One region of the Rhizobium sp. S163 genome, then DNA from elsewhere that is predicted to be linked to it. Evidence: riboswitches for the same ligand, from Rfam matches in the RefSeq annotation. Region 1 holds a riboswitch; each other region holds the start of a gene.

Region 1 (7,959 bases):
CGACCAGCGCGCGGGTTTCAAGCGCCGGCGCGGTCATGCCGCCGCTCCGAGGTAGGCTTCGATGACATCCGGATTTGAGGCGACGGCGGCAGGCGTGCCCTCGGCCAGCGGCTTGCCGAGCGCCATGGCGACGACGCGCGAGCAGAGCCGCGACACCATATCCATATTGTGTTCGATCAGCAGGATCGACTTGCCCTGCGCATTGAGCTCCAGCACGCGCTCCATGATCGTTTCCAACAGCGCCGGGTTGACGCCCGCCGCCGGCTCGTCGAGCAGGATCGCCTGCGGATCGGCCATCAGGATGCGTGCGAGTTCGAGCAGCTTGCGCTGCCCGCCGGACAGTACCTTGGCAGGTTGTCCCTCGAGGCCCGACAAGGTGACGAACTCCAGCAGCGCGCGCGCTTTTTCGATCGCCAATCGTTCCTGCTGCCTGACATGACCGAAGCGCAGGAAGTTGGCGAACAGCCGCTCGCCGTCCTGCGCCTGCGCGCCGACGAGCACATTCTCCAGCACGGTCATCTCGAGAAACGGCTTCGGGATCTGGAAGGTGCGGCCGACGCCGCGGCCAATTCTCTGCTCCGGACTTTCCTGCGAGACCTCGCGGCCGCCGATCCAGATCTCGCCAGATGTGGGCTTGAGGCTACCGGCGATCAGATTGAACAGCGTCGTCTTGCCGGCGCCGTTCGGGCCGATGAGACCGATCAACTCGCCTTTGTTGAGCCTCAGCGACATGCCGCCAACGGCCACATTGCCCTGAAACGACTTCACCAGCTCGCGCGCGTCGATCACGGCTTTGGCGGGTTCTGCCGCTTTCGGTGGGGCGTCTGGCACTGGCAAAGGCATGGAGGAAAGAAGTCTCTTGATTTGATTGGTGATGTTTGATCAAACTTCACCCCATGGTGAAAAGCAACCGAAAAAAGTGGCGTTCCACGGGGGAGACTTGATGGGAGACCCCTCTGCAGGAGCCCGTGCGAGGAAGCCGGCCGATGGCGGTCACGACCGTGACGAAGCGCTGTCGCCGGTCGGGCGCGAAACGTTGCAGGACCGCGTCTACGCTCAGCTGCGCAATTCGCTGATCAACGGTATGTTCGATGCCGGCGACGTGCTGCGCATCGTCGATCTGGCCGAGCGCCTGCAGACCAGCACCATGCCGGTGCGCGAGGCGCTTGGCCGTCTCGTGTCCGAACAGGCGCTGGAATCGCTGCCCAATCGCTCGGTGCGCGTGCCGCTCATCACCCGCGAACGTCTTGACGATCTCGCCCGCGCCCGCATCCTGATCGAGGGCCAGATGGTGGCGCTGGCGCTGCCCAATCTGAAGGATGACGATTTTGCCGTGCTGAAGCAGATCAATATCGACTGCGATCTCGCATTCGAGCAGCATGGCAAGGACATCGGCCATGTCACCTCGGCGCTGAACCAGCAATTCCATTTCCACATCTATCATGCGGCTTGCTCGCAGGTGCTGATCCCTATCGTCGAGAGCCTGTGGCTCCAATCAGGCGCGATCATTCGCAAGGCCGCGCATATTCACGACGAACAGGGCGGACTTGCCGCCACCAATCATCATTGGGCGCTGATCGATGCGCTGGAAAAGCGCGATGCCGAGGCCGCGATGCAATCGCTTTCCAACGACATCAGCCGCTCCTTCGATCTCATCCGCGGGCGGCTGGATGCCGAACCCGACGGCAATGCATCGGGAGACCACCATGCCTGAACCCATCGACGACGGCTTCGACCTGTTTGATCTGAGGGTCGACGTGATCATCCCCGAAGGCGGCGCGGTTTACTGCGGCGCAAAGCCGGGCGATCATTTCGAGCTCAAGGGCGAGATGCTGCATCTGCCGGAGGGGCAGGGGATCTCGATCTACTCGCTCTCCTCCGTCCTGCCGCTGCTCGCGGCCAAGCAGCGCCCGACCGATCGCAACGACTGGATGACGACGGACGCCGACATCGCTTGCCCGGACCCGAATTGCTCGACACGGCTGAGGATCACTCGCACGGGTATCCGCCGTTTCAGCCATGCCGCCACCACGGCGGTTCCTTTGAATGACGAATAGGCCGAAAGATATGCAGCGCATCACCATCGCCCCCGGTTACGAAATCTCCCGCGTCATCCGCGGCGGCTGGCAGTTGGCCGGTGGGCACGGCGCGATCGATGGCGACAGCGCCGTCGAGGACATGATCGCATTCGCTGATGCGGGGATTACCACCTTCGACTGCGCCGATATCTATACCGGTGTCGAGGAGCTGATCGGCCGTTTCCGCGTCGCCTACAAGAACCTGCGCGGAGAAGAGGCCCTGTCGCGCATCCGCGTCCACACCAAGTTCGTGCCCGATCTGACGGTGCTGCCAAACATCAGCAAGGCTTATGTCGAAGGCGTCATCGATACTTCGCGCAAGCGGCTCAACCTCGATTGCCTCGATCTCGTGCAGTTCCACTGGTGGGCCTATGATATCGAGGGCTGGCTGGAGACGGCGGGCTGGCTGAAGGAGCTGCATGAGGCCGGCAAGATCGGCAAGATCAGCGGCACCAATTTCGACACGGATCATATCGAGGCGATCATCGGCTCGGGCGTGCCCTTTACCTCGTTGCAGCTGCAATATTCGCTGCTCGACCGGCGGCCGGAAAAGCGCATGGTTGCGCTTGCTCAGGAAAAGAACTTCGCGCTGTTGTGCTACGGCACCGTGGCCGGCGGCTTCCTCGCCGATCGCTGGCTCGGACAAACGGAGCCGGAGCATCCGCTCGAAAACCGCTCGCTGACGAAATACAAGCTGATCATCGATGATTTCGGCGGCTGGGACCTGTTCCAGGCCCTGCTGTCGACGCTGCGCGGGATCGCCGACCGGCACGACACCGATATCGCCACGATCGCAAGCGCCGCCATGCTGACCAAGCCAGGCGTCGCGGCCGTCATCGTCGGCGCCCGCAACAGGGAGCATTTGAAGTCCAATCTCGCCATCGCCGATATCGCGCTCAGCGAAACGGATAGAGCCGAGATCGACGCGATCCTTACGCAATCGAAGCCGCTCGACGGCGACGTTTATACGCTGGAGCGGGACAGGGAAGGCCGCCACGGCAGCATCATGAAGTACAATCTCAACAAAGGGGAACAAAAATGAGAATGACATTCCTGCTTTCCGCCATGGTCGCTGCCCTTGCTGCGTCCACGGCGCCGACGTTCGGGGCCGATTGCGACATCACCGTCGGCCTCGTCATGGAACTTACCGGCCCGGCCGGAGAATATGGCCAGGCGGGCGCGAAGTCCGTTGAGATGGCCTTCCGCGACATCAACGATGCCGGTGGCGTCAATGGCTGCAAGATCGTTGCAGACACGCGCGACAGCCAGAGCCAGGGCAACGTCGCCGTCGATCAGGCAACCCAGCTCGTCAACATCAAGAAGGTGCCGGTCATCATCGGCGGTATCATCTCGTCGGTATCGATCCCGATCCTGACATCGGTGACGGCGCCGGCCGGCGTCGTGCAGGTCTCGCCCGCATCCTCTTCGCCGACGCTGACCGAGCTTGGTCGCAGCGGCAAGGCCAACGGCGTCTTCTTCCGCACCATCACGTCCGACGCGTTGCAGGGCACGGCGGCCGCGAAATTCGCGATGGATCAGGGCTTGAAAAAGATCGCGATCATCAACGTCAACAACGACTTCGGCGTCAACATGGTCAAGGAGTTTGCGACCGCATACCAGAAGCTTGGCGGCACGATCACATCGACGACGCCCTATAACGAGAAGCAGTCGAGCTACGCGTCCGAAGCCAGCGCCGCCATGGCTGGTGAGCCCGATGCGCTCTATCTCGTCAGCACCCCCGTCGATGGCGCGACCATCGCCCGCGCCTGGGTTTCCGGCGGTGGCAAGCAGACCTTCCTGCTGAATGACGGCATGAACTCCAAGGACTTCATCGAGAGCGTCGGCGCGCAGTATCTGGAGAACGCCTACGGCACCTCCTCGGGTACCAGCCCGACGGCGTCGACCGAGTATTTCACCGGCAACTACGAAGCCTTCTCCGGCGGCATCTCGCCTTCGGCCCCGGCCGCCGACCGCTCTTATGACGCGGGTGCGATCGTGGCGCTGGCCATTGCCAAGGCCGGCAAGGCCGATGCGGCCGCCATCAAGGCAGCCATGCCGGAAGTTGTCGCCGAGGGCGGCACGCCCATCCATGCCGGCAAGGAAGAGTTCGCCAAGGCGCTGCAGCTCATCAAGAACGGCAAGCCGGTGAAGTATGAAGGTGTCATCGGCCCTGTCAGCTTCGACAAGTACGGCGATATCACCGGTCCGTTCCGCCTGTGGAAGATCAGCAATGGCGAGGTGACGACGGTCGGCGAATTGAGCGCCGAAGAGGTCACCAAGATCAAGACCGCGCAGTAGAAGCGCCAGGCGACATGGGGGATGTGCTCCCATGTCGCACCAGTCTGGTCTGGGCGCCTATGTGCTTTGTTGGCTAAGCAGATGCATTTGGCAAACACAACGACAGGCCATCGACATATGAAAAAGCGCTCAATCCTTCCGTCGATCTGTTCGATCGCGAGCCTGCTCGTGACGACATCCGCGGCATCCGCCGAGGATGTCGAGCATGGACGGCGGGTGTTCAGGCTGTGCGTTGCCTGTCACAAGGTCGATTCCGATCGCAACGGTTTCGGCCCGCATCTGAAGGGTGTCGTCGGCCGTCCAGCCGGAAGCTTGCCCGACTACCGATATTCCGAAGCGATGAAGACGGCCGGTGCCGGCGGACTTGTCTGGGACGAGGCGGCGCTCTCGGAATTTCTATCAAACCCCAAGAAGAAAGTGCCGGGAACGAAGATGAGCTTCGGCGGCCTATGGACGACGTCGGAGATCACCGACCTGATCGGCTATCTCCGAGCCAATCCCTAGACGCGCCAAATGTCGGTCCGCCACGGCTTGACGCCTCGGCGCCGGATCGCCTAAGTCACACCTGATGGTTCCCGAAGGGATGACTTCCGACGGGATTAATAGGGAACACGGTGCGGACGACCCGAATGGGGCCAAGACCGTGGCTGCCCCCGCAACTGTAAGCGGATTGCCTGATGTTCTTGTGGTGTTCGTCTCGAACGCCATGCCACTGCGAAGCTCTTCGTGGGAAGGCAGATGTCAGGTGCATATTCGCAAGCCAGGAGACCTGCCGTCAAAACAGTGTCCACCATCCCGGACGGGGTTGTCCGGAGAGGAGCATCATATGATGGTTTTTGACGTCAGCCGCTGGCGCGGCCCCGCTTTATTCCCCTCCACAAATCTCATGTCCGTGATCCAACGATAGTTTTCGCCGCCGCATGATTTCAGGCGAGCGCTCTGCTGTGTCGTCCTGCATCATCCGCGGCGGTCCCCGCGTCGAGTTTCACAGCCGCGGCCAGTCGGCTGCGGGCTTCAGTCATACATGAGGACCAATATGAACCGCATCATCCTGCGAACCGCGCTGCTTTCGATCGCGACGGCTTGCACCTTTACCACCTTTCTCCCCGCCGCCCATGCAGCGGCAACGACCTACCCGCTGACGATCACCAATTGCGGCCAGCAGGTGACATTCGACAGCGCGCCGAAGAAGACGGTGTCGATCGGCCAGGGCATGACCGAAATTCTCTACTCGCTCGGCCTTGCCGACAAGATCGTAGGCACGGCGGTCTGGGTCGGGCCGGTGCTGCCCGCCTATGCCGAGGTCAACAAGGGGATCAAGCGGCTGGCCGACAATGATCCGAGTTTCGAATCCGTCGTCGGCCAGGAGCCGGACTTGGTTGCGGCCGAGTTCGAATGGCATGTCGGCACGCAAGGCTCGGTCGGCAAGCGCGAGCAGTTCGCCGGTCTTGGCATCAAGACCTATGTCTCGCCGGCTGATTGCGTCGCGAAGGTCAACACCGATGGTGGCGACGGCGTGCGCAGTGAGCTCTTCACCATGGAGCTGATTTACCAGGAGATCGCCGAACTGGCGGAGATCTACGATATCCAGGATCGCGGCGCGGCCCTGATCGCTGACTTGAAGAAGCGCGAAGCGGATGCCGTGGCATCGCTTGGCGGGTCGGCGAAGGATCTGCCTGTCGCCTTCTGGTTTTCCAGCAAGGAAGTGCAGGGCGATGCCTTTATCGCCGGCAAGAACAGCGCTCCGGCCTATATTCTGAAAACGCTCGGCGCCCGCAACGTCGTCAGCACCGAGGAAGAGTGGCCGCTGGTCGGTTGGGAAACGATCGCGCAGGCCAACCCTGCAGTCATCGTCATCGCCACCATGGACCGTCGCCGCTACGCTGCCGACGATCCGAAGGTTAAGATCGACTTCCTTGAAAAGGACCCGGTCACCAGCCAGCTCGATGCCGTCAAGAACAGGCACTTCGTCGAGATGGATGCGCAGTCGATGAACCCGACGATCCGTACCATCGACGGCCTGGAACGCCTTGCCGCCGGCATCAAGTCCTTCGGTCTTTCCAAGTGAGGCACGCGTCGATAGCCCACCGGGGATGGAGAGCGCTGCTCGTGCTCTTCGTCCTTGCCGTCGTGGCATTGGGCTTTGTCATCAGTCTCGCCGTGTCTATCGGCGAGATCTCCATTCCTGTCGACACGACGGCCAAGGCCGTTGCGAACCGCTTGCTTGGCACCGGCTTTGAACTCAGCCGCATCCATGAAGGCATCATCTGGGATTATCGCCTGAGCCGCGCGCTTGTCGCCGCCAGCGCCGGAGCGGCTCTTGCGCTATGCGGCGCGGTGCTGCAGGCGTTGCTGCGCAATCCGCTGGCCGAGCCCTATGTACTCGGCATCTCGGCCGGCGCGTCCACCGGGGCCGTCGCCGTCATGATCCTCGGTTTCGGCTATGGCGTGTTGACGCTTTCCGCCGGCGCTTTCGTCGGCGCGGTCGCGGCGTTCCTGCTGGTGTCTTTGCTGGCGGTGGGCTCCGGCGGCGGGACGGACCGTATCATCCTCGCAGGTGTCGCCGGTTCGCAGCTCTTCAACGCGCTGACGTCCTATATCGTCACGACATCGGCAAATGCAGAGCAGGCGCGCGGCGTCATGTTCTGGCTGCTCGGCAGCCTTTCCGGCGTACGCTGGCCGGATGTCTATCTTGCCGCTCCCGTTGCAATCGCCGGCTTTCTCGTCTGCATGCTTTACGCCCGCGCGCTCGATGCCTTCACTTTCGGTACCGATGCTGCGGCGGCGCTCGGCATTCCGGTCGCTGGTATCCGGATCGTGCTGCTTGCGCTCACGGCGCTGCTTACCGCGACGATGGTCAGCATCGTCGGCTCGATCGGCTTCGTCGGGCTGGTCATTCCGCATGCGGCGCGTTTCGTGGTCGGGCCGGGGCATGGGCGCCTGTTACCGGCAACGGCGATATCCGGAGCGATCTTCATGGTGGTCGCCGATATCGTCTCGCGCGTCATCATCCCGCAGCAGGTGTTGCCGATCGGCGTGGTCACCGCGCTCTTCGGCGCGCCGGCATTCGCGCTCATTCTCTACAAGGCGAGGCGGCCCGCATGAGCATTTCCATCAGCGATGTGCACTGGGCAACGTCAGGCGTGCTTGTTGTCAAGGGCATAAGTCTCGAGGTCCCCACCGGCCAGACGCTGGGCCTAATCGGGCCGAACGGTTCGGGAAAGTCCAGCCTGCTGCGGTTGATCGGCGGGCTGCGAAAGGTGAAGAGCGGTGTCATTGCACTCGGCGATACCGGCATCGACACGCTGGCACGCCGCGACATTGCCCGGCGTGTTGCCTTTGTCGAGCAGCAGGCCACGACGGAAACACAGGTGACGGTCACTGAGGTCGTCCGTCTCGGGCGCACGCCACATCGCGGTCCGTTGGCGCCGTGGAGCGCCAATGATGAAGAAGCGGTCGAGAATGCGCTGCGGCAGGTGGGCATGGTCGAGAAGGCGCGGCAGCTCTGGCATACGCTGTCGGGCGGCGAGCGGCAGCGGGTGCATATCGCCCGCGCGCTGGCGCAGACGCCGACCGAGCTTCT
Region 2 (7,959 bases), on a different contig from region 1:
TCAGCCGGAAACAGTGCCTCGTAGCCGAGGTTCATCAGCGCTTTGTTGGCGTTGTAATGCAGGAACTTCTTGACGTCCTCGGTGAGGCCGACGCCGTCATAGAGCGCCTCGGTGTACTTCGCCTCGTTGTCGTAGAGTTCCAACAGCAAATCGAAGGCGAAGTCCTTGATCTCCTGGCGCCGCGCCTCAGGCAAGCGCTCGACTGCCCGCTGGAACTTGTAGCCGATATAATAGCCATGCACGGCCTCGTCGCGGATGATGAGGCGGATCATGTCGGCGGTGTTGGTGAGCTTGGCGCGGCTCGACCAGTACATCGGCAGATAGAACCCGGAATAGAACAGGAAGCTTTCGAGGAAGACCGACGCGACCTTCTTCTTCAGCGGATCATCGGACGCGTATTGCTCCATGACTAGTGCCGACTTCCGCTGCAGGAACTCGTTCTCCTCCGACCAGCGATAGGCATCGTCGACATCGGGTGTCGAGCACAGCGTCGAGAAGATCGACGAATAGGAGCGTGCGTGCACCGCTTCCATGAAGGAGATGTTGGAAAGCACCGCCTCCTCATGCGGGGTCACAGCGTCGGCCATGAGTTTCACCGAGCCGACGCCGTTCTGGATCGTGTCGAGCAGCGTCAATCCGGTGAAGACCCGGATGGTCAGTTGCTGCTCTTCCGGCTTGAGCGTCGCCCAGGACGGGATGTCGTTCGACAGCGGCACCTTTTCCGGCAGCCAGAAATTGCCGGTAAGGCGGTTCCAGACCTCGAGGTCCTTGTCATCCTCGATCCGGTTCCAGTTGATGGCGCGCACGGACGCGGCGACCTTCGGGGTTTTGGTCTTCACTTGAATGTTCATCTTGCTCACCTGGGATCAAAGGGCGCAGGAGACGCAGCCCTGCACTTCCGTGCCGGTCAGCGCCATCTGGCGAAGGCGGATGTAGTAGATGGTCTTGATGCCCTTCTTCCACGCATAGATCTGCGCCTTGTTGATGTCGCGCGTCGTCGCGGTGTCGCGGAAGAACAGCGTCAGCGACAGGCCCTGGTCGACATGCTGGGTGGCCGCCGCATAGGTGTCGATGATCTTCTCCGGCCCGATCTCGTAGGCATCCTGATAATAGTCGAGATTGTCGTTGGTCATGAAGGCGGCCGGGTAGTAGACGCGGCCAATCTTGCCTTCCTTGCGGATCTCGATCTTGGAGACGATCGGGTGGATCGAGGAGGTCGAGTGATTGATGTAGGAGATCGATCCCGTCGGCGGCACGGCCTGCAGGTTCTGGTTATAAAGCCCACCTTCCATGACAGCCTTCTTCAACTCCAGCCAGTCGCCCTGCGTCGGGATGTGGATGCCTGCCGTCTCAAACAGTTCAGCCACGCGCGCCGTCGCTGGCATCCATTCGCTTTCAGTGTACTTGTCGAAATAGTCGCCCGACGCGTACTTCGAGTTCTCGAAGCCCTTAAAGCTCTGGCCACGCTCGACCGCGAGCCGGTTCGACGCGCGGATGGCATGATAGGTTACGGTGTAGAAGTAGATGTTGGTGAAATCGACGCCCTCTTCGGAACCGTAATAGATGCGTTCGCGGGCAAGATAGCCGTGAAGGTTCATCTGGCCGAGACCGATCGCGTGGCTGTCGGCATTGCCCTTGGCGACCGATGGGACCGAGGTGATATTGCTCATGTCGGAAACGGCGGTCAGCGCCCTGATCGATGTTTCGATCGTCTTGCCGAAATCAGCCGAGTCCATCGCCGCGGCGATGTTCAGCGAGCCGAGATTGCAGGAGATATCCTTGCCCATGTGATCGTAGGAGAGATCGGCATCATAGGTGCTGGCATCGCTAACCTGCAGGATTTCCGAGCACAGATTGCTCATGGTGATGCGCCCGGCGATCGGGTTCGCCTTGTTCACCGTGTCTTCGAACATGATGTAGGGATAACCGCTCTCGAACTGGATCTCGGCTATCACCTGGAAGAAGTCACGCGCCTTGATCTTTTTCTTCTTGATCCTGGAGTCGGCCACCATCTCGCGGTATTTCTCGGTGACCGAGATCTCGCTGAAGGCGACGCCATAGACGCGTTCGACGTCGTAGGGCGAGAACAGGTACATGTCCTCGTTGTTCTTGGCGAGTTCGAAGGTGATATCGGGCACGACGACGCCGAGCGACAGCGTTTTGATACGGATCTTCTCGTCGGCATTCTCGCGCTTGGTGTCGAGGAAGCGCATGATGTCGGGGTGGTGGGCATTGAGGTAGACAGCTCCCGCGCCCTGGCGCGCGCCGAGCTGGTTGGCGTAGGAGAAACTATCTTCCAGGAGCTTCATGACCGGGATGACGCCCGACGACTGGTTTTCGATCTGCTTGATCGGCGCGCCGGCCTCGCGCAGGTTCGTCAGAGACAGGGCGACCCCGCCGCCGCGCTTGGAAAGCTGCAGCGCCGAATTGATGCCGCGGGCGATGCTCTCCATGTTGTCCTCGATGCGTAGCAGGAAGCACGAGACGAGTTCGCCGCGCTGCTTCTTGCCCGCATTGAGGAAGGTCGGCGTCGCCGGCTGGAAGCGGCCGGAAATGATCTCGTCGACCATATCGCGGGCGAGCCCCTCATTGCCGCGCGCCAGCGCCAGAGCCACCATGCAGATGCGGTCTTCGTAGCGCTCCAGATAGCGCTTTCCGTCGAAGGTCTTCAGCGTGTAGCTGGTGTAATATTTGAAGGCGCCGAGGAAGGTCGGGAAGCGGAACTTCTTGTCGTAGGCGTGGTCGAACAGATCGCGGACGAAGTTGAACGAGTACTGGTCCAGCACCTCCTGCTCGTAGTACCCCTCCGTCACGAGGTAATCGAGCTTCTCCCTGAGATTATGGAAGAAGACAGTGTTCTGGTTCACGTGCTGCAGGAAATACTGCTTCGCCGCCTGCCGATCCTTGTCGAGCTGAATCCTGCCGTCCTCGTCATAGAGGTTCAGCATCGCGTTCAGCGCGTGATAGTCGAGCGTCGCGTCGGCTATCTTGGTGTCTGTCGCCTTCAAGGGGCGTTCGAGAACTGCCGTGTCCAAAATCGTTCCAATCCGTGTGTGACATTGGCGACATCCTCATCCGTGCCGAGAAGCTCGAACCTGTAGAGGTAAGGCACCTGGCATTTCTTGGATATGATGTCGCCGGCAAGCCCGAAGGTCTCGCCGAAGTTGCTGTTGCCCGCGGCAATCACGCCCCGGAGGTTCGAACGGTTGTCCGCATCGTTGAGGAAGCGGATGACCTGTTTGGGCACGGCGCCCTTGCCGCCGTCGCCGCAATAGGTCGGGACAACAAGCACAAAGGGACGTTGCGCGGTCAGCGTGAGCTGCGCACTGACGGGAATGCGCGATGCCGGCAGCCCGAGTTTTTCGACAAAGCGATGGGTGTTCTCGGATCTGCTGGAGAAATAGACGAGCTCACCCACCGGCCGATCCTCAGGCCAGCGCGCTGATCATGTCCGGACGGAAGCCCGCCCAGTGCAGGTCGCCGGCGACGACGACGGGAACCTGGCGATAGCCGAGACCTTGCACGAGCTCGTAAGCCGCCGTGTCGGTCGAGACGTCGATCACGTCATAGTTGATCCCCTGGCGGTCAAGCGCGCGGGTGGTCGCCGTGCATTGGACGCAGGCGGGCTTGCTGTAGACGGTAATGCTCATGATAATCCCCGTGTCGGATAGGCGTGCGATAGCGATCGGACATCCGCCGATGTCCGGGCAAAAATGATGGATGATGAAAGCAGCCGCTTGCGGTCGCCGGACGCTCAGGCGCCCGTCACTCGCGCTGACGGAACTCGAAACTTAAGATCATAAGACTTGCACCCCGAAGTGGCTCATGCGGCGGTCAGGGGAAGCGGTACGCACGGCAACATCCCGCACGCAATCGCGACCTTCCGGACACCCCGCCCGTGGACGTTCTCGTTACAAGGCAGGTCTCCTGGCTTGCGGGTCGTCACACCCGATCTGCCTTCCCAATGCCCTCAAGGCATCAGTGGACGTATCGATCGAATGCTCACCGCTTACAGTTGCGGGGGCAGCTCCGGCATTACTTGGCCCATCATGGGCCTCACGCACCGTATTCCCGTCTTAGCTTCCGACGCGAATCGAAAGAACCTTGAACACTAGATATAGTATACGAGGCTAAAATCTCGTCAACGGGTGCGAGTGGTTATTCTCATCTTCCTTCGCAACGGATCCAAGGGCTGGGGATCAAGGGCAGGGGATGACGGGGGGGGCAAACAGCGAAAAACCATGAGCAAGCCATGGGCCAGGCGTCGGATACCGGTCCTGTTGCCACTCAAAGCCAATGCTGACGCACTGCTGATTACGGATGCGTCACGAGGCACTAAAGCCTCAACGTGACCGCGGCTCCAACTTCGATGTAAAAAGCCATCACCGTGCGAATGGCGCAGCGCCCAGGTCCGCTCGACATATGGCGCTTCTCCACTCGTTAAATGACGGTTATCTCAAACGCCTTTAGGTTCGCTGAGCAGCAGATGACGGATCTTTGCAATCGCATCTTCCCGGTCGGCACCATAGGGGATCAATCCCTTCAGGCGGCCGTCTGCACCAATCAGAAGCAATGAGACCGTGTGGCTCATGTGATAGTCACCGTCCTCGCTGGCCTCCTTTGCGGCATGGATAAACCAGCCATCGGCCACCTTCTTCATCTCGTCTGGGCTTCCGGTAATACCGCGAATGCGCGAGCTGAAGGCGGTGACGTAGTTGTGCATCACCTCCTGCGTGTCACGCTCCGGATCGATGGAGAAGAACAAAGCGTTCAGGGACTTTCCCTGATCTCCAAGAGCATTCATCCAATCGACCACCTCGTACATCGTTGTCGGGCAAACCTCCGGGCAATTCGTGTATCCGAAATAAACCAGCGCGGGGCGGCCGTGGAAGATCGATTGGTCGACAGCGTTTCCGCGATCGTCGATGAGGGAGAAGCTGGCATCGAAGCGACCAGTTCGCGGTTCATCGGCATAAACCCATATCATGACGCCGATCAAGGCGAGGAAGAGCGCACCGCCGGCTGACAACGCGGTGATTGCAAGCGTTCGCGCTTTCATTGTGCATGCCCCTCATGTCCACTATGGCTACTGTCTGCGCTCGTCTCCTTTCCCATCATCACGGTGCCTTCGAAACTGGCAAAGAGTGAAACGACATTGGGATCGAGCTTTGCCTCGGCTGCGCGTAGCGAAGACGACAGGGCCGACGCGTCGCCAGTCGACAGGCCGATCTTCTCCAGAGACGCAGCATCCTTGATCCCATCTCCGCTGCAAAGATGCAGTCGCCAGCCGTGCGCGGTTTTCATAAGAAGAGCCCGACCACCCCGGCCATCTTGTTGCCATCCGGCAATCGCCCAATCACCCTGGACAACGACCGGTTCAACAACGAGCGGCTTTTCCGGTCGATCAAACATGATCTTCAGTGTCGCGGGAATCGATTGAGAAGGGTCATCCGGGGCCGCTTTCGCGTCCATGTCCATGCCCGGCATCTCCATCGACGTGTGGTCGCTTCCGTCGCGTCCAACGTAGAGCGGCCCAGCGATCGGACCGACATCGAACATGACGTCGACGCTACCGGCTCGTTCGAACGTCAACGTGGCCTTGATCTCTTCTCCTTGCTTGAAGGGTTGTTGGACATCCATGAACATCAGATGGCTCCCGCCGGGTTGCAGATCAACTGTCTGCCCGGAAGGCACGTCGATGCCGTCTTTCATCTCCCGCATGACCATGATGCCGTTGCTGGTGCTCATTTCGTGCATCTGCACTGATCGGGCTCGATCGGCACTTGCTGAGACCAATTTGTCGGCTTGTGTTCCATTATTCCTGATGGTGAGGTAGCCACCACCAACCTTGGCGCCTGGCACCATGGCACGAACGGCGGGCCTTTCGATACTGATGGGGCCGATGCTGGCCTCGTGTGCAAGGGCCGAAGTGCTCAGAAAAAGTCCTGCGAGTAAAACTGCGAATTTCGCCATTGTGTCGCCTCCGTTCAGGCAAATGCGCGCCGAAGCGGCGGGATTGTTCGGATGAAGGCCTGATCGATTAGTATCATCGCCGCGATGGCAATTCCCGTCAGCGGGAACGCAAGCGCGAAGACAAGCGCAATCGACCAAAGACCAACATAGACCGACCGGCGGGGCGGGGCTGGAGGAACACCGATCCGGCCAGAGGGACGTCGCTTCCACCACATGACCACCCCACTCACGCAGCAGAGAATAATACCAAGGCAGGTGGCCAGCATCAGGAACTGGTTGAGGCGACCGAATTCCTGCCCCTGATGAACGTTGATGCCCCACTCGATGGCTCTGCCAAAAACCGGGTATTGTCCATAGGAGATGTCCACGAGCGGCTTTGCGGAATACTGATCGATATGGATCATCCGTTCCCTCGAGAGATCATCCGGGTAGACTGCCGCGGAGTAGACGCCTGTTTCGTCGACAGGCACTGCCATATCGAAGCCTGGCATCAACCCTGCGGCCCTCGCGACCTCGACTGCGCGGTTCAGGCCGATTGGCGCCTTCGACTGCGCAGCTGCAATATCAGAAAGTGGAACGGGGGCTTGTTCGACGGCCCAACCAACGACGGGAAGAATGTCCTGCGTTACCTTTTGTGACTTGGGAACGTCATCCCAGAGCTGCGCGGGATAGCCGAGGCCATGGTTGCCGAGCCAAGCCTGGACGTTGGCGCCCCAGTATCCCGACCAGGGCATACCGGTGGCAGCCAGGAAGAAGATCAAAATGCCGGCGAAGGCGCCGATGACTGCGTGGGTGTCGCGCCAGAAGACGCGCTTGCTCGGTGTACCACGAACCGTAACGACGCCTCCGGTCTGTCGACGCGGCCACCATAAGTAAATGCCGGTTGCAACCAGCACCATGGCGAACCCGCCGGTGACCTCGATCAGTTTGTTTGGGAAATCTCCGAAGAGCGCGAGACTATGGATGCGCTTGACGACGTAGTTGAACTCCTGCGTTGATCCTACGGTGTCGAGAACCTTCCCATCGTAAGGGTTGATGAAGACAAGAGTTGAGCCGGTATTGCCGGACACTGTGACAATGGCGGAGCGCTCGGGCGTCGCCGGATCCTTGTAAGAGCTAAGTTTGGAGCCGGGAATGGCAGCTACCGCAATCTCTGCGAGCTTTTCTGGTGCCAGCACCTTGCCAGCGGGGATCACGTCGTAGCGATAGGCAAAGACACTATCGTTGATTTCGTCCTTGAAGAGATAGATCGAGCCAGTGACCGCAAGGTTGAGCAGAAAGGGGAGGACAAGCAGCCCGGCAAAGAAATGCCAGCGCCAGATGGCGCGGTAAAGCGAGACGCCCGATGTGGCGTCATCCGCCGGAATGGCGGAGGTGATAATAGACATGATGAGGTCCGATATCCGCGGCAGTCGCCAGGAGCGCAGCCGAAAAACAGGGCACGCCCCAGCCCTGGCTGACGCGCGGTTCAGGCAATGGTCGGATCGGACGGCGGGGCTCGGGGCCCAGTATTCGGCGGGTACAGTTGCCGATGAAACTCGATCACGCGCCGGGGAAGTTCGTTCTCAAGCCCGAATGCGACTGCCAAGCCAGCGATGTCGCCAGGCGCCGGCAAAAGAACGGAAGCGCCAATGCGGCAGGCTTCGCAGCCCTGATTGTGAAATTTGTGGTGAGTGTTCGTCTTGCCGTCGGCATCCGTCACCGTCGCGCAGAGCGTCGGCAATGTTCCGTCCGGCATAACGAACTGCGCGAATTGCACGGGATCTGTCGGATCAAAAGCAGCGGCGGGAGCCTGATGTGCAAACCCGACGAAAACGAGAGCGATGGCGCAAAGACTTCGCACCAGCCACGCTTCAAATCGGGTAACAGAGTTCCGCATAATTCCCCCCCGCCCTGCGGCGTGATCCACTGATAAACGGAACGAAATTGAAACTCAATGCGGCAATATCGCCTAGTGTTGGCGGGATCGCTCGAGCCCTCTTGCGA
Region 3 (7,959 bases), on a different contig from region 1:
GACGGGCTGCCCGAACTCGGCTCCTTCGATATCCGCCTTTTGACCGTCTCGCAGATGACTGCGCCGATGAAGACGGTGGCCGAAAGCATTCGGCTGGCATTCAGCGAAAAAGCCAAGGCGATCGCCGCTTGACGGCCATCCGGGCACGGTGTTGGTGCCCGGCTAATATCGCTCATTTAAAAAAGAGAAGTCCGGCTGAAACCTTTTTGGGTTCAGTGCGTTATCAGCGCGCAGCAGTCGTGCGACTGGCTGCGGAGAGCGGTTTTTAACAAGGGATTTCCGACTATGACCACCACGGTAAAGATTGGTGCTGCCATCATGCTTCTGTTCACTCTGGCCTCTTGCGCCAACACCATCCGTGGCGTCGGCCGCGACGCGGCCAACACCGTCAATGCTACGCAGGATGCCGGCCGCAGCGTCAATCACGCCGCGAAGCGCTAAGCCGGCTCAGATCTGCGCCGACGGATAGGCTTTTTCCAGTCCGCCGGACGCCGTCAGGCCCTTGCGGAAGGCGGCATAGGTCGGATGCTGGCTGGACTTGGAAGCTTCCATCAAACGAATCTGGAGACGCGGCGGCGCTGCGTCCCCAACCCATTTCCCTAATGCCTCGAGCTTCAGCGTGTTCAGGAACGGTGCGCGCGACGCATTGTCGAGGTGACGATGGATGCCATCGAGCAGGCTGTCGTCCTGCGCCGGATTTTCCATGATCAGCCCAAGATAGGATTTGTCCTGTTCGCCCAGCGCGGAAAACTTGGCGGCGATCGTCTCGGAATTGGGAAACGGGGCTGAGGTCATCGTCATTCTCCATGTCGTGTCATTCGTCGCTTGAAGCGGCGAGTCGTCTTTGGCGACTTATATGCAACGCGCTTGCTTGCGGAAACCTGTCGCCCGTGCGGCAGCCTGTCTCAACCCGCTCATATCGTTGCCGAAACAAAATCGTCAAAAGGGCGCGAATTCATATTTGGTTAAGTCCTCACTAACCATCCGGTAACAATGTGGCGCTAAGAATAGCGACGTGGCGGGGGACAACCGCTGCTTCTCCGGATCAGGTGTTGCGTCCCGGGGAACGTGAGCTTGGCCGTGTATGGGCAAAGCGCCAGCGTATTTCGGCAAGCCGCGCGACCTTAAGGTCTGCGCGGCTTTCGCATTTCAAGCGGCTGCGATTGAGCCGTTGCGATTGACCGGGGCTGAAACGCCGTTGTACGCCGTCTTCAGTTTTGAGGAGACGCCGCGCCAAATGACCAAAGCCATCATGCTGCAAGGAACCGGCTCGGATGTCGGCAAGACGGTGCTCGTTGCCGGCCTGTGTCGGCTGGCGGCCAATCGCGGCATCTCGGTGCGCCCGTTCAAGCCGCAGAACATGTCGAACAATGCCGCGGTCGCCGATGATGGCGGCGAGATCGGGCGGGCGCAGTGGCTGCAGTCGATGGCAGCGCGTGTGCCATCCTCCGTGCACATGAACCCGGTGCTCTTGAAGCCGCAATCGGATGTCGGCAGCCAGATCATCGTGCAGGGCAAGGTTTGGGGGCAGGCCAAGGGCCGCGATTACCAGCGTCTCAAGCCGCAATTGCTCGACTATGTCACCGAGAGCTTCGAGGAGGTTTCGCGTGGTGCCGATCTTGTCATCGTCGAGGGGGCGGGGTCGCCGGCCGAGATCAACCTGCGGCCGGGCGATATCGCCAATATGGGCTTTGCGACGCGCGCCGACGTGCCCGTAGTTCTGGTCGGCGATATCGATCGTGGCGGCGTTATCGCCTCGCTGGTCGGGACGCACACGATCCTGTCTGACGAGGATCGGGCGATGATCTCGGGCTATATCATCAACAAATTTCGCGGCGACGTGTCGCTTTTCGATGACGGGATCGCTGCTGTCGGGCGGTTCACCGGCTGGCCCTGTTTCGGCGTCGTACCGTGGCTGAAGGCCGCCGCGCGGCTGCCGGCCGAGGATTCGGTGGCGCTGGAGCGGCTGGCGAGGGGGCAGGCCGGGGCGCTGAAGATCGCGGTTCCCGTGTTGCCGCGGATCGCGAATTTCGACGATCTCGATCCGCTGCTGGCCGAGCCGGATGTGGAACTGGTGTTCGTTCGTGCCGACGAACGGTTGCCTGCCGATGCGCAGCTGATCATTCTTCCGGGGTCGAAATCGACCATTTCCGATCTTGCGGATTTCAGGATGCAGGGTTGGGATAAAGATCTCGCCGCGCATATCAGGCGTGGAGGACGCGTCATCGGCATTTGCGGCGGCTACCAGATGCTAGGGCACATGGTGCGTGATCCGCTGGGCATCGAAGGGAGTGTGCGCGAGATCGAGGGGCTCGGGCTGCTCGATGTCGAGACCGTCATGGACGCGGAGAAGACGGTACGCAACAGCATGGCGGTTTCGGCGGAGAATGGTGAGGCGCTCTCGGGCTACCAGATCCATCTCGGGGTCACCGAAGGCGCCGACCGTGTTCGGCCCTTCGCGATCGTCGACGGCAAGCCTGACGGAGCGAGCTCTAGCGACGGGAAGGTCGTTGGGACGTATCTGCACGGGCTGTTTGCGAGTGACGGTTACCGGTCCCGGCTGCTTGCAAGCTTCGGCCTGACAGGCCAAAGCCGCGACTATCGCGCCGGCGTCGAGCAGGCGCTCGACGAGGTGGCTGCCGAGCTCGAAGCTCATCTGGACAAGCGCTGGCTGGACAACCTGTTGGGTTAGATTTCGCCCGAGACCTCGCGGCGGCGGCGGTCCAGTTCTTCGCTGTAGCGGCGCAGCGTGTGGGCTTCGCTGAGCTGGCCGACCACCGTGCGCTCGACGAGATTGTTGACGACGGCGAGCGCTTCGCTCTCGGTCTTGTCGAAGATCGCGGCGGCCTGCTTGGCATTCATCTGCGGGGTCAGGAAGTCGTTGCGGTAGCGCACGAATTCGTCGAGGCCCTTGCTCTCGTCGGCGGTGTCGGTGAGGTTGGCGTAGATATCGGGCACGAGCACGAGGCCGGCATATTTGCCGCTGTCTTCGACCAGGATCACGCGCTGGGCCGAGCCGATCGGGAAGCTTTCCTTGAATTGGTCGATGCTGATGCCGACCTTCGCGGTCTTGACGTCGGCACGCATCAACTTGTTGACCGTCAGATTGCGGATCCAGCCGACATCGTGGGCGCTGCGGATGCTTTCGCCGCGCAGGTGGAAACGCCATGTGGCGAAGGAGTAGCCGAAGGTGCTGCGGACGACGAGCGACGAGGTGATGACGGCGGCCAAGACCAGGGCGGTTATTGGAAAATCGCCGGTGATTTCGAGCGCCAAGAAAGTCATGGTCAACGGTCCGCCGATGACGGCGACGGCAAGCGAGCTCATGCCGACAACGGCATAGATGATCGGCGTCAGCGTTGCATGGGCGAAATAGGGGGCCGAGTAGGCGAAGAACTTGCCGAGCAGCGCGCCCATGAACAGCGAGGCGAAGAACAGGCCACCACGGAAGCCGGAGCCGATCGAGATCGCCGAGGCCAGCGCCTTCAGCAGGAAAAGGCCGATCAGCACGGGAATCACGACCTCACGATCGAGATTGAGATGCAGCGCGCCATGGCCTGCCGACAGCACCTGCGGCGTCACCAGCGCGAGCAGCCCGACGATGATGCCGCCAAGCGCCGGGCGGAAGGGCAGCGCGATCGAGCTGCGGCGTGCGAGCTCCTCGATAAAGGCGACGCCCTGCATGATCAGGATGCCGATGCCGGCGCAGAAGGCGCCGAGCAGGATGGCGGGCACGTAATCGGCCGGCATGACCGTTCCGAAATCGCCGACATCGATGATGAAATCGCTGCCGGCCAGCAGCCGGGCGACCAGCGTGGAAACGAGCGCCGAGACGACGACCGGCGTCAGTGACACGATCGTATAGGTGCCGATGATGAGCTCGAAGGCGTAGAAGGCGCCGGTCAGTGGGGCGTTGAAGGCAGCGGCGATGGCGCCGGCGGCGCCGCAGCCGACGAGAACGCGTAGGTCGGCGCGGCGCAGCTGAAGCTTGAAGCCGAGCTTCGAGGCGATGCCGGACGCCAACTGCGTATAGCCGGCCTCAAGGCCGACGGAGGCGCCGAAGCCGTTGGAGATCAGGTTCTGGATCGCGACGATGATGCTGTCGGTCAAGGACAGGCGGCCGCCATGCAGCGCGTTCGCCTCGATCGGGTCGACCATCGGCTTCTTGCGTGTTTTCGCCAGCACATACATCAACAAGCCGAGCAGGATGCCGCCGCAGACGGGGGCCGCCATCAGCAGGAACTTGTCGTCGATCTGCGAGGAGCTCAATCGCTCGACATCGCTGATCCCGAAGATCAGGCTGTGCATCTCACGCGAGATCAAGCTCATGCCGGTGACGGCGAGGCCAGACGTGACGCCGATCAACGCGCCAGCCAGCACCATGCCCATTTCGCTGCGTCTCAGGAGCGCGCGCATGCGCCCGGCGTCGAGCAGTGTGTGTAGCGGGCCAAGCCGTCTAAGATTGATTTTCAGGCGCATGATGGGGAAACTAGGCGGGCGAAAGCCCGTTCAAGGGTGGCGAAGGAGGGGACATTTGCGGTGCTGCGCCGCATGCGCTGCAAATGCGGCAAAAACCCGGCTGACGCAACAAGTTTTTATGACATTAAGTCTCTGATAATAGACGATAAATCTGGTAGAGATGATCGTCTTGAGAGTTGATATCAATCAATTTGGCCGGTGGGCGCGATTGGCGGTCGATTGACTTCGCAGTCGCGCTTGCCTAACCATGGATCGATAACGGATGGTTCCGGATCGCCAAAAGCGGTGCGGATGAAAAGGGAATGTGACGGGGTGGACCCAACCAGGGCGCTTTCATCACAGCCGACCCCGCGACTGTAGAGCGGTCAGGGTCTTCCGTCCGACGCCGGATGCATTCTTGTCGGCTGCCTGCGTGGTGCAGGCAGGCGAGCGGCTGAAGGCGGCGGAAAAGCCACTGGCAATGCAAGCCATGATCAACCGGGGTTGGACGCCTCTAAATCTACGAATCGTCCGCCTTTTCATGATTGCAGCCGGGAAGGCGAGGAAGAACCGATGGCACGATCGGGATGGCCTGCGTGGCTATCCCGATCGTCGCCTGGACCCGCGAGCCAGGAGACCTGCCAATCGTGCCGGGCGAAAAGCCCACCCCTGGGCAAGTGTGCCCAATGCCAGCACGGAGGTTGTCATGGCAGACAATGAGATTTTGGCGTCGGTGTCAGGCCGGACGCACTTCCATCGTTCCCTCATTCCTGTGCTCGTCACAGGAATCCAGCCACCGCGCGTCCGCGCGGTGAATGACTGCTCACGGCTGGATCGTTGGTCTCTCGCGCCCGAGGACTTGGGCGCACTGGATTCCTGTGACAAGCACAGGAATGAGGGAGATCGTGGTGGATGGCACCGCTTATCGCCGGAAACCGTTCCGGCATGACCACCGCATCCTCTACGCTCATCCTCGGCGGCGCCCGCTCCGGCAAGTCGCGCTTTGCGGAGCAGCTCGTCATCGACAGCGGCCTCGAGCGCCACTACATCGCCACCGGCCGCGCCTGGGACGAGGAGATGCGCGCGCGGATCGATCAGCACAAGGCCGATCGCGGTGATCTCTGGACCACGCATGAGGAGCCGCTCGATCTCGCGGGCCGGCTTGCCGTGATCGATGGCGAGGGGCGGGCGGTGCTTGTGGATTGCCTGACGCTCTGGGTCACCAATCTGATGATGCAGGAGCGCGACATGGCGGCGGAGTTCGCTGCACTGGCCGCCCATCTGCCGAAGGCGAAGGCGCGCCTCGTGATGGTTTCCAATGAAGTCGGCCTCGGCATCGTGCCCGAGAACCGCATGGCGCGCGAATTTCGCGACCATGCAGGGCGGCTGCACCAGATGATCGCGGCGGTCGCCGCAGATGTGTATTTTATCGCGGCGGGACTGCCGCTGAAAATGAAGGGTTGAATTGATGAACCAGCAGAAGATCCCCGCCACCGTTATCACCGGCTTTCTCGGCGCCGGCAAGACGACGATGATCCGCAACCTGTTGACCAATGCGGGCGGCAAGAAGATCGCGCTCATCATCAACGAATTCGGCGATCTCGGCGTCGATGGCGAAGTGCTGAAGGGCTGCGGCGCCGAGAATTGCACCGAGGACGATATCATCGAGCTTACCAATGGCTGCATCTGCTGCACCGTGGCCGACGATTTCATCCCGACGATGAGCAAGCTTCTGGAGCGCGAGAACCGTCCGGACCATATCGTCATCGAGACCTCTGGCCTTGCCCTGCCGCAGCCGCTGGTCGCCGCCTTCAACTGGCCCGACATCCGTACGCAAGTGACCGTCGATGGCGTGATCACGGTAGTCGACAGCGCCGCCGTCGCCGCCGGCCGTTTTGCCGACGATCACGATGCAGTCGACGCTCGCCGCGTCGAGGACGATACGCTCGACCACGAAAGCCCGATCGAGGAGCTCTTCGAGGACCAGCTCACCTGCGCCGACCTGATCGTGCTCAACAAGACCGACCTCATCGACGGCGCCGGCCTTGCCCGTGTGCGCGACGAGGTTTCTTCGCGCACGGCGCGCAAGCCCGCGATGATCGAGGCGAAGAACGGCGAGGTGCCGGCATCAGTGCTGCTCGGCCTCGGCATCGGCACCGAGGAAGATATCGGCAACCGCAAGTCTCATCACGAGCTTGAGCATGAGGACGGCACACCGCACGACCACGACGAGTTCGATAGCTTCGTCGTCGAGCTCGGCCCGATCGCCGATCCCGCGGCCTTTGTCGAGAGCCTGAAGGGTATCATCGCCGAGCACGACGTTCTGCGCCTCAAGGGTTTCGTCGACGTTCCCGGCAAGCCGATGCGTCTGCAGCTGCAGGCCGTCGGTAGCCGTATCGATCACTATTTCGACCGCGCCTGGGCAGCCGGCGAGACGCGCGGCACGCGGCTGGTGGTGATCGGGCTGCACGAGATGGATGAGGGCGCGGTGCGCAAGGCGATCGAGGGGCTGGTTTAAGGCTTATGGTTGGGATGGGCGCGTCCGATTTCGAAGATTGCTTGAGTGGTGCCGTGTGGCCCCCTCATCCGACCCTTCGGGCCACCGACCGGGGTCGAGCCGCTGGTCTCGACCCGTCCTTCGGACCCCCGCTGGGGAGAAGAGACTCGAGGCTGGCCGCTCGCGCCAATCTTCCCTTCTCCCCCACGGGGAGAAGGTGGCCCGAAGGGTTGGATGAGGGGGGCACGCACTCCGCGCCTACGAATAACATTTCCCGTAAAGACATACTGCCATGCACCTTCTCCTAGCCCAGCAGGGAACAATCAGCGACGGCGAGGAGGCGATCGATCTCGGTCAGTCTCCCGGCGACATCCTGTTTCTCTCGGCCGCCGACACGGAACTGGCGGCGGTGGCGGCTACGCATGGCCGACGAGCCGGGGCGCGGTCGCTGCGCATCGCCAGCCTGATGAGCCTCAAGCATCCGATGTCCGTCGATGCCTATGTCGATCGCACGGCGCGGCATGCGAAGCTGATCATCGTGAGGGCGCTGGGCGGCGCCAGCTATTTTCACTATGCGCTGGAGGCGCTGCATGCGGCTGCCGCGCGGCATGGGGCGCTGATCGCGGTGTTGCCGGGAGATTCGAAGCCGGATGCGGGGTTGACGCCGTTTTCGAATGTGCCGCTTGAAGATCTGAATGCGCTCTGGGCCTATCTGATCGAGGGGGGCGATGCGAATACGCATGCGTTTCTCGACTATGCCGAGGCGATGCTGTCAGGGGTCGAGAAGCCGGAGGCGGCGGCGCCGTTGATGAAGGCCGGTATCTGGTGGCCGGGGCGGGGTGTTGTCGGGGTTGAGGAGTGGCGGCTGCTGTCGGCGGGTGAGGTACCCCCCTCTGTCCTGCCGGACATCTCCCCCACAGGTGGGGAGATTGGCTGGGAGCGCCCGCTCGCTCCAACCTCAACTGTTTGGCTGGGAGATAACAACGAGTCGATCTCCCCCCTTG

The links. A riboswitch is a leader RNA that binds a small molecule or an ion and turns the genes downstream of it on or off. The one in region 1 is predicted to bind cobalamin.
Region 2: linked by a shared signal. The riboswitch ahead of nrdH (glutaredoxin-like protein NrdH) and the one ahead of QTL96_RS11295 (ABC transporter substrate-binding protein) in region 1 are both predicted to bind cobalamin.
Region 3: linked by a shared signal. The riboswitch ahead of cobU (bifunctional adenosylcobinamide kinase/adenosylcobinamide-phosphate guanylyltransferase) and the one ahead of QTL96_RS11295 (ABC transporter substrate-binding protein) in region 1 are both predicted to bind cobalamin.

What each region holds. Positions count from the first base shown of each region.
Region 1 is NZ_JAUDSA010000012.1:300,944-308,902, reverse strand. It holds gene QTL96_RS11330 (ABC transporter ATP-binding protein) at 1-37, opposite strand, end outside; gene QTL96_RS11325 (ABC transporter ATP-binding protein) at 34-843, opposite strand; gene QTL96_RS11320 (GntR family transcriptional regulator) at 944-1,714, shown strand; gene QTL96_RS11315 (TIGR04076 family protein) at 1,707-2,057, shown strand; gene QTL96_RS11310 (aldo/keto reductase) at 2,068-3,120, shown strand; gene QTL96_RS11305 (ABC transporter substrate-binding protein) at 3,117-4,376, shown strand; gene QTL96_RS11300 (cytochrome c family protein) at 4,494-4,880, shown strand; cobalamin riboswitch at 4,929-5,168, shown strand; gene QTL96_RS11295 (ABC transporter substrate-binding protein) at 5,413-6,444, shown strand; gene QTL96_RS11290 (iron chelate uptake ABC transporter family permease subunit) at 6,441-7,481, shown strand; gene QTL96_RS11285 (ABC transporter ATP-binding protein) at 7,478-7,959, shown strand, end outside.
Region 2 is NZ_JAUDSA010000007.1:104,011-111,969, reverse strand. It holds gene nrdF (class 1b ribonucleoside-diphosphate reductase subunit beta) at 1-851, opposite strand, end outside; gene nrdE (class 1b ribonucleoside-diphosphate reductase subunit alpha) at 867-3,035, opposite strand; gene nrdI (class Ib ribonucleoside-diphosphate reductase assembly flavoprotein NrdI) at 3,005-3,418, opposite strand; gene nrdH (glutaredoxin-like protein NrdH) at 3,429-3,650, opposite strand; cobalamin riboswitch at 3,900-4,122, opposite strand; gene QTL96_RS09165 (SCO family protein) at 4,457-5,059, opposite strand; gene QTL96_RS09160 (copper uptake system-associated protein) at 5,056-5,973, opposite strand; gene QTL96_RS09155 (PepSY domain-containing protein) at 5,988-7,361, opposite strand; gene QTL96_RS09150 (hypothetical protein) at 7,442-7,852, opposite strand.
Region 3 is NZ_JAUDSA010000003.1:581,178-589,136, reverse strand. It holds gene QTL96_RS03010 (LysR family transcriptional regulator) at 1-132, shown strand, start outside; gene QTL96_RS03005 (entericidin) at 286-441, shown strand; gene QTL96_RS03000 (hypothetical protein) at 448-795, opposite strand; gene QTL96_RS02995 (cobyric acid synthase) at 1,238-2,692, shown strand; gene QTL96_RS02990 (chloride channel protein) at 2,689-4,479, opposite strand; cobalamin riboswitch at 4,726-5,119, shown strand; gene cobU (bifunctional adenosylcobinamide kinase/adenosylcobinamide-phosphate guanylyltransferase) at 5,404-5,922, shown strand; gene cobW (cobalamin biosynthesis protein CobW) at 5,927-6,976, shown strand; gene cobN (cobaltochelatase subunit CobN) at 7,248-7,959, shown strand, end outside.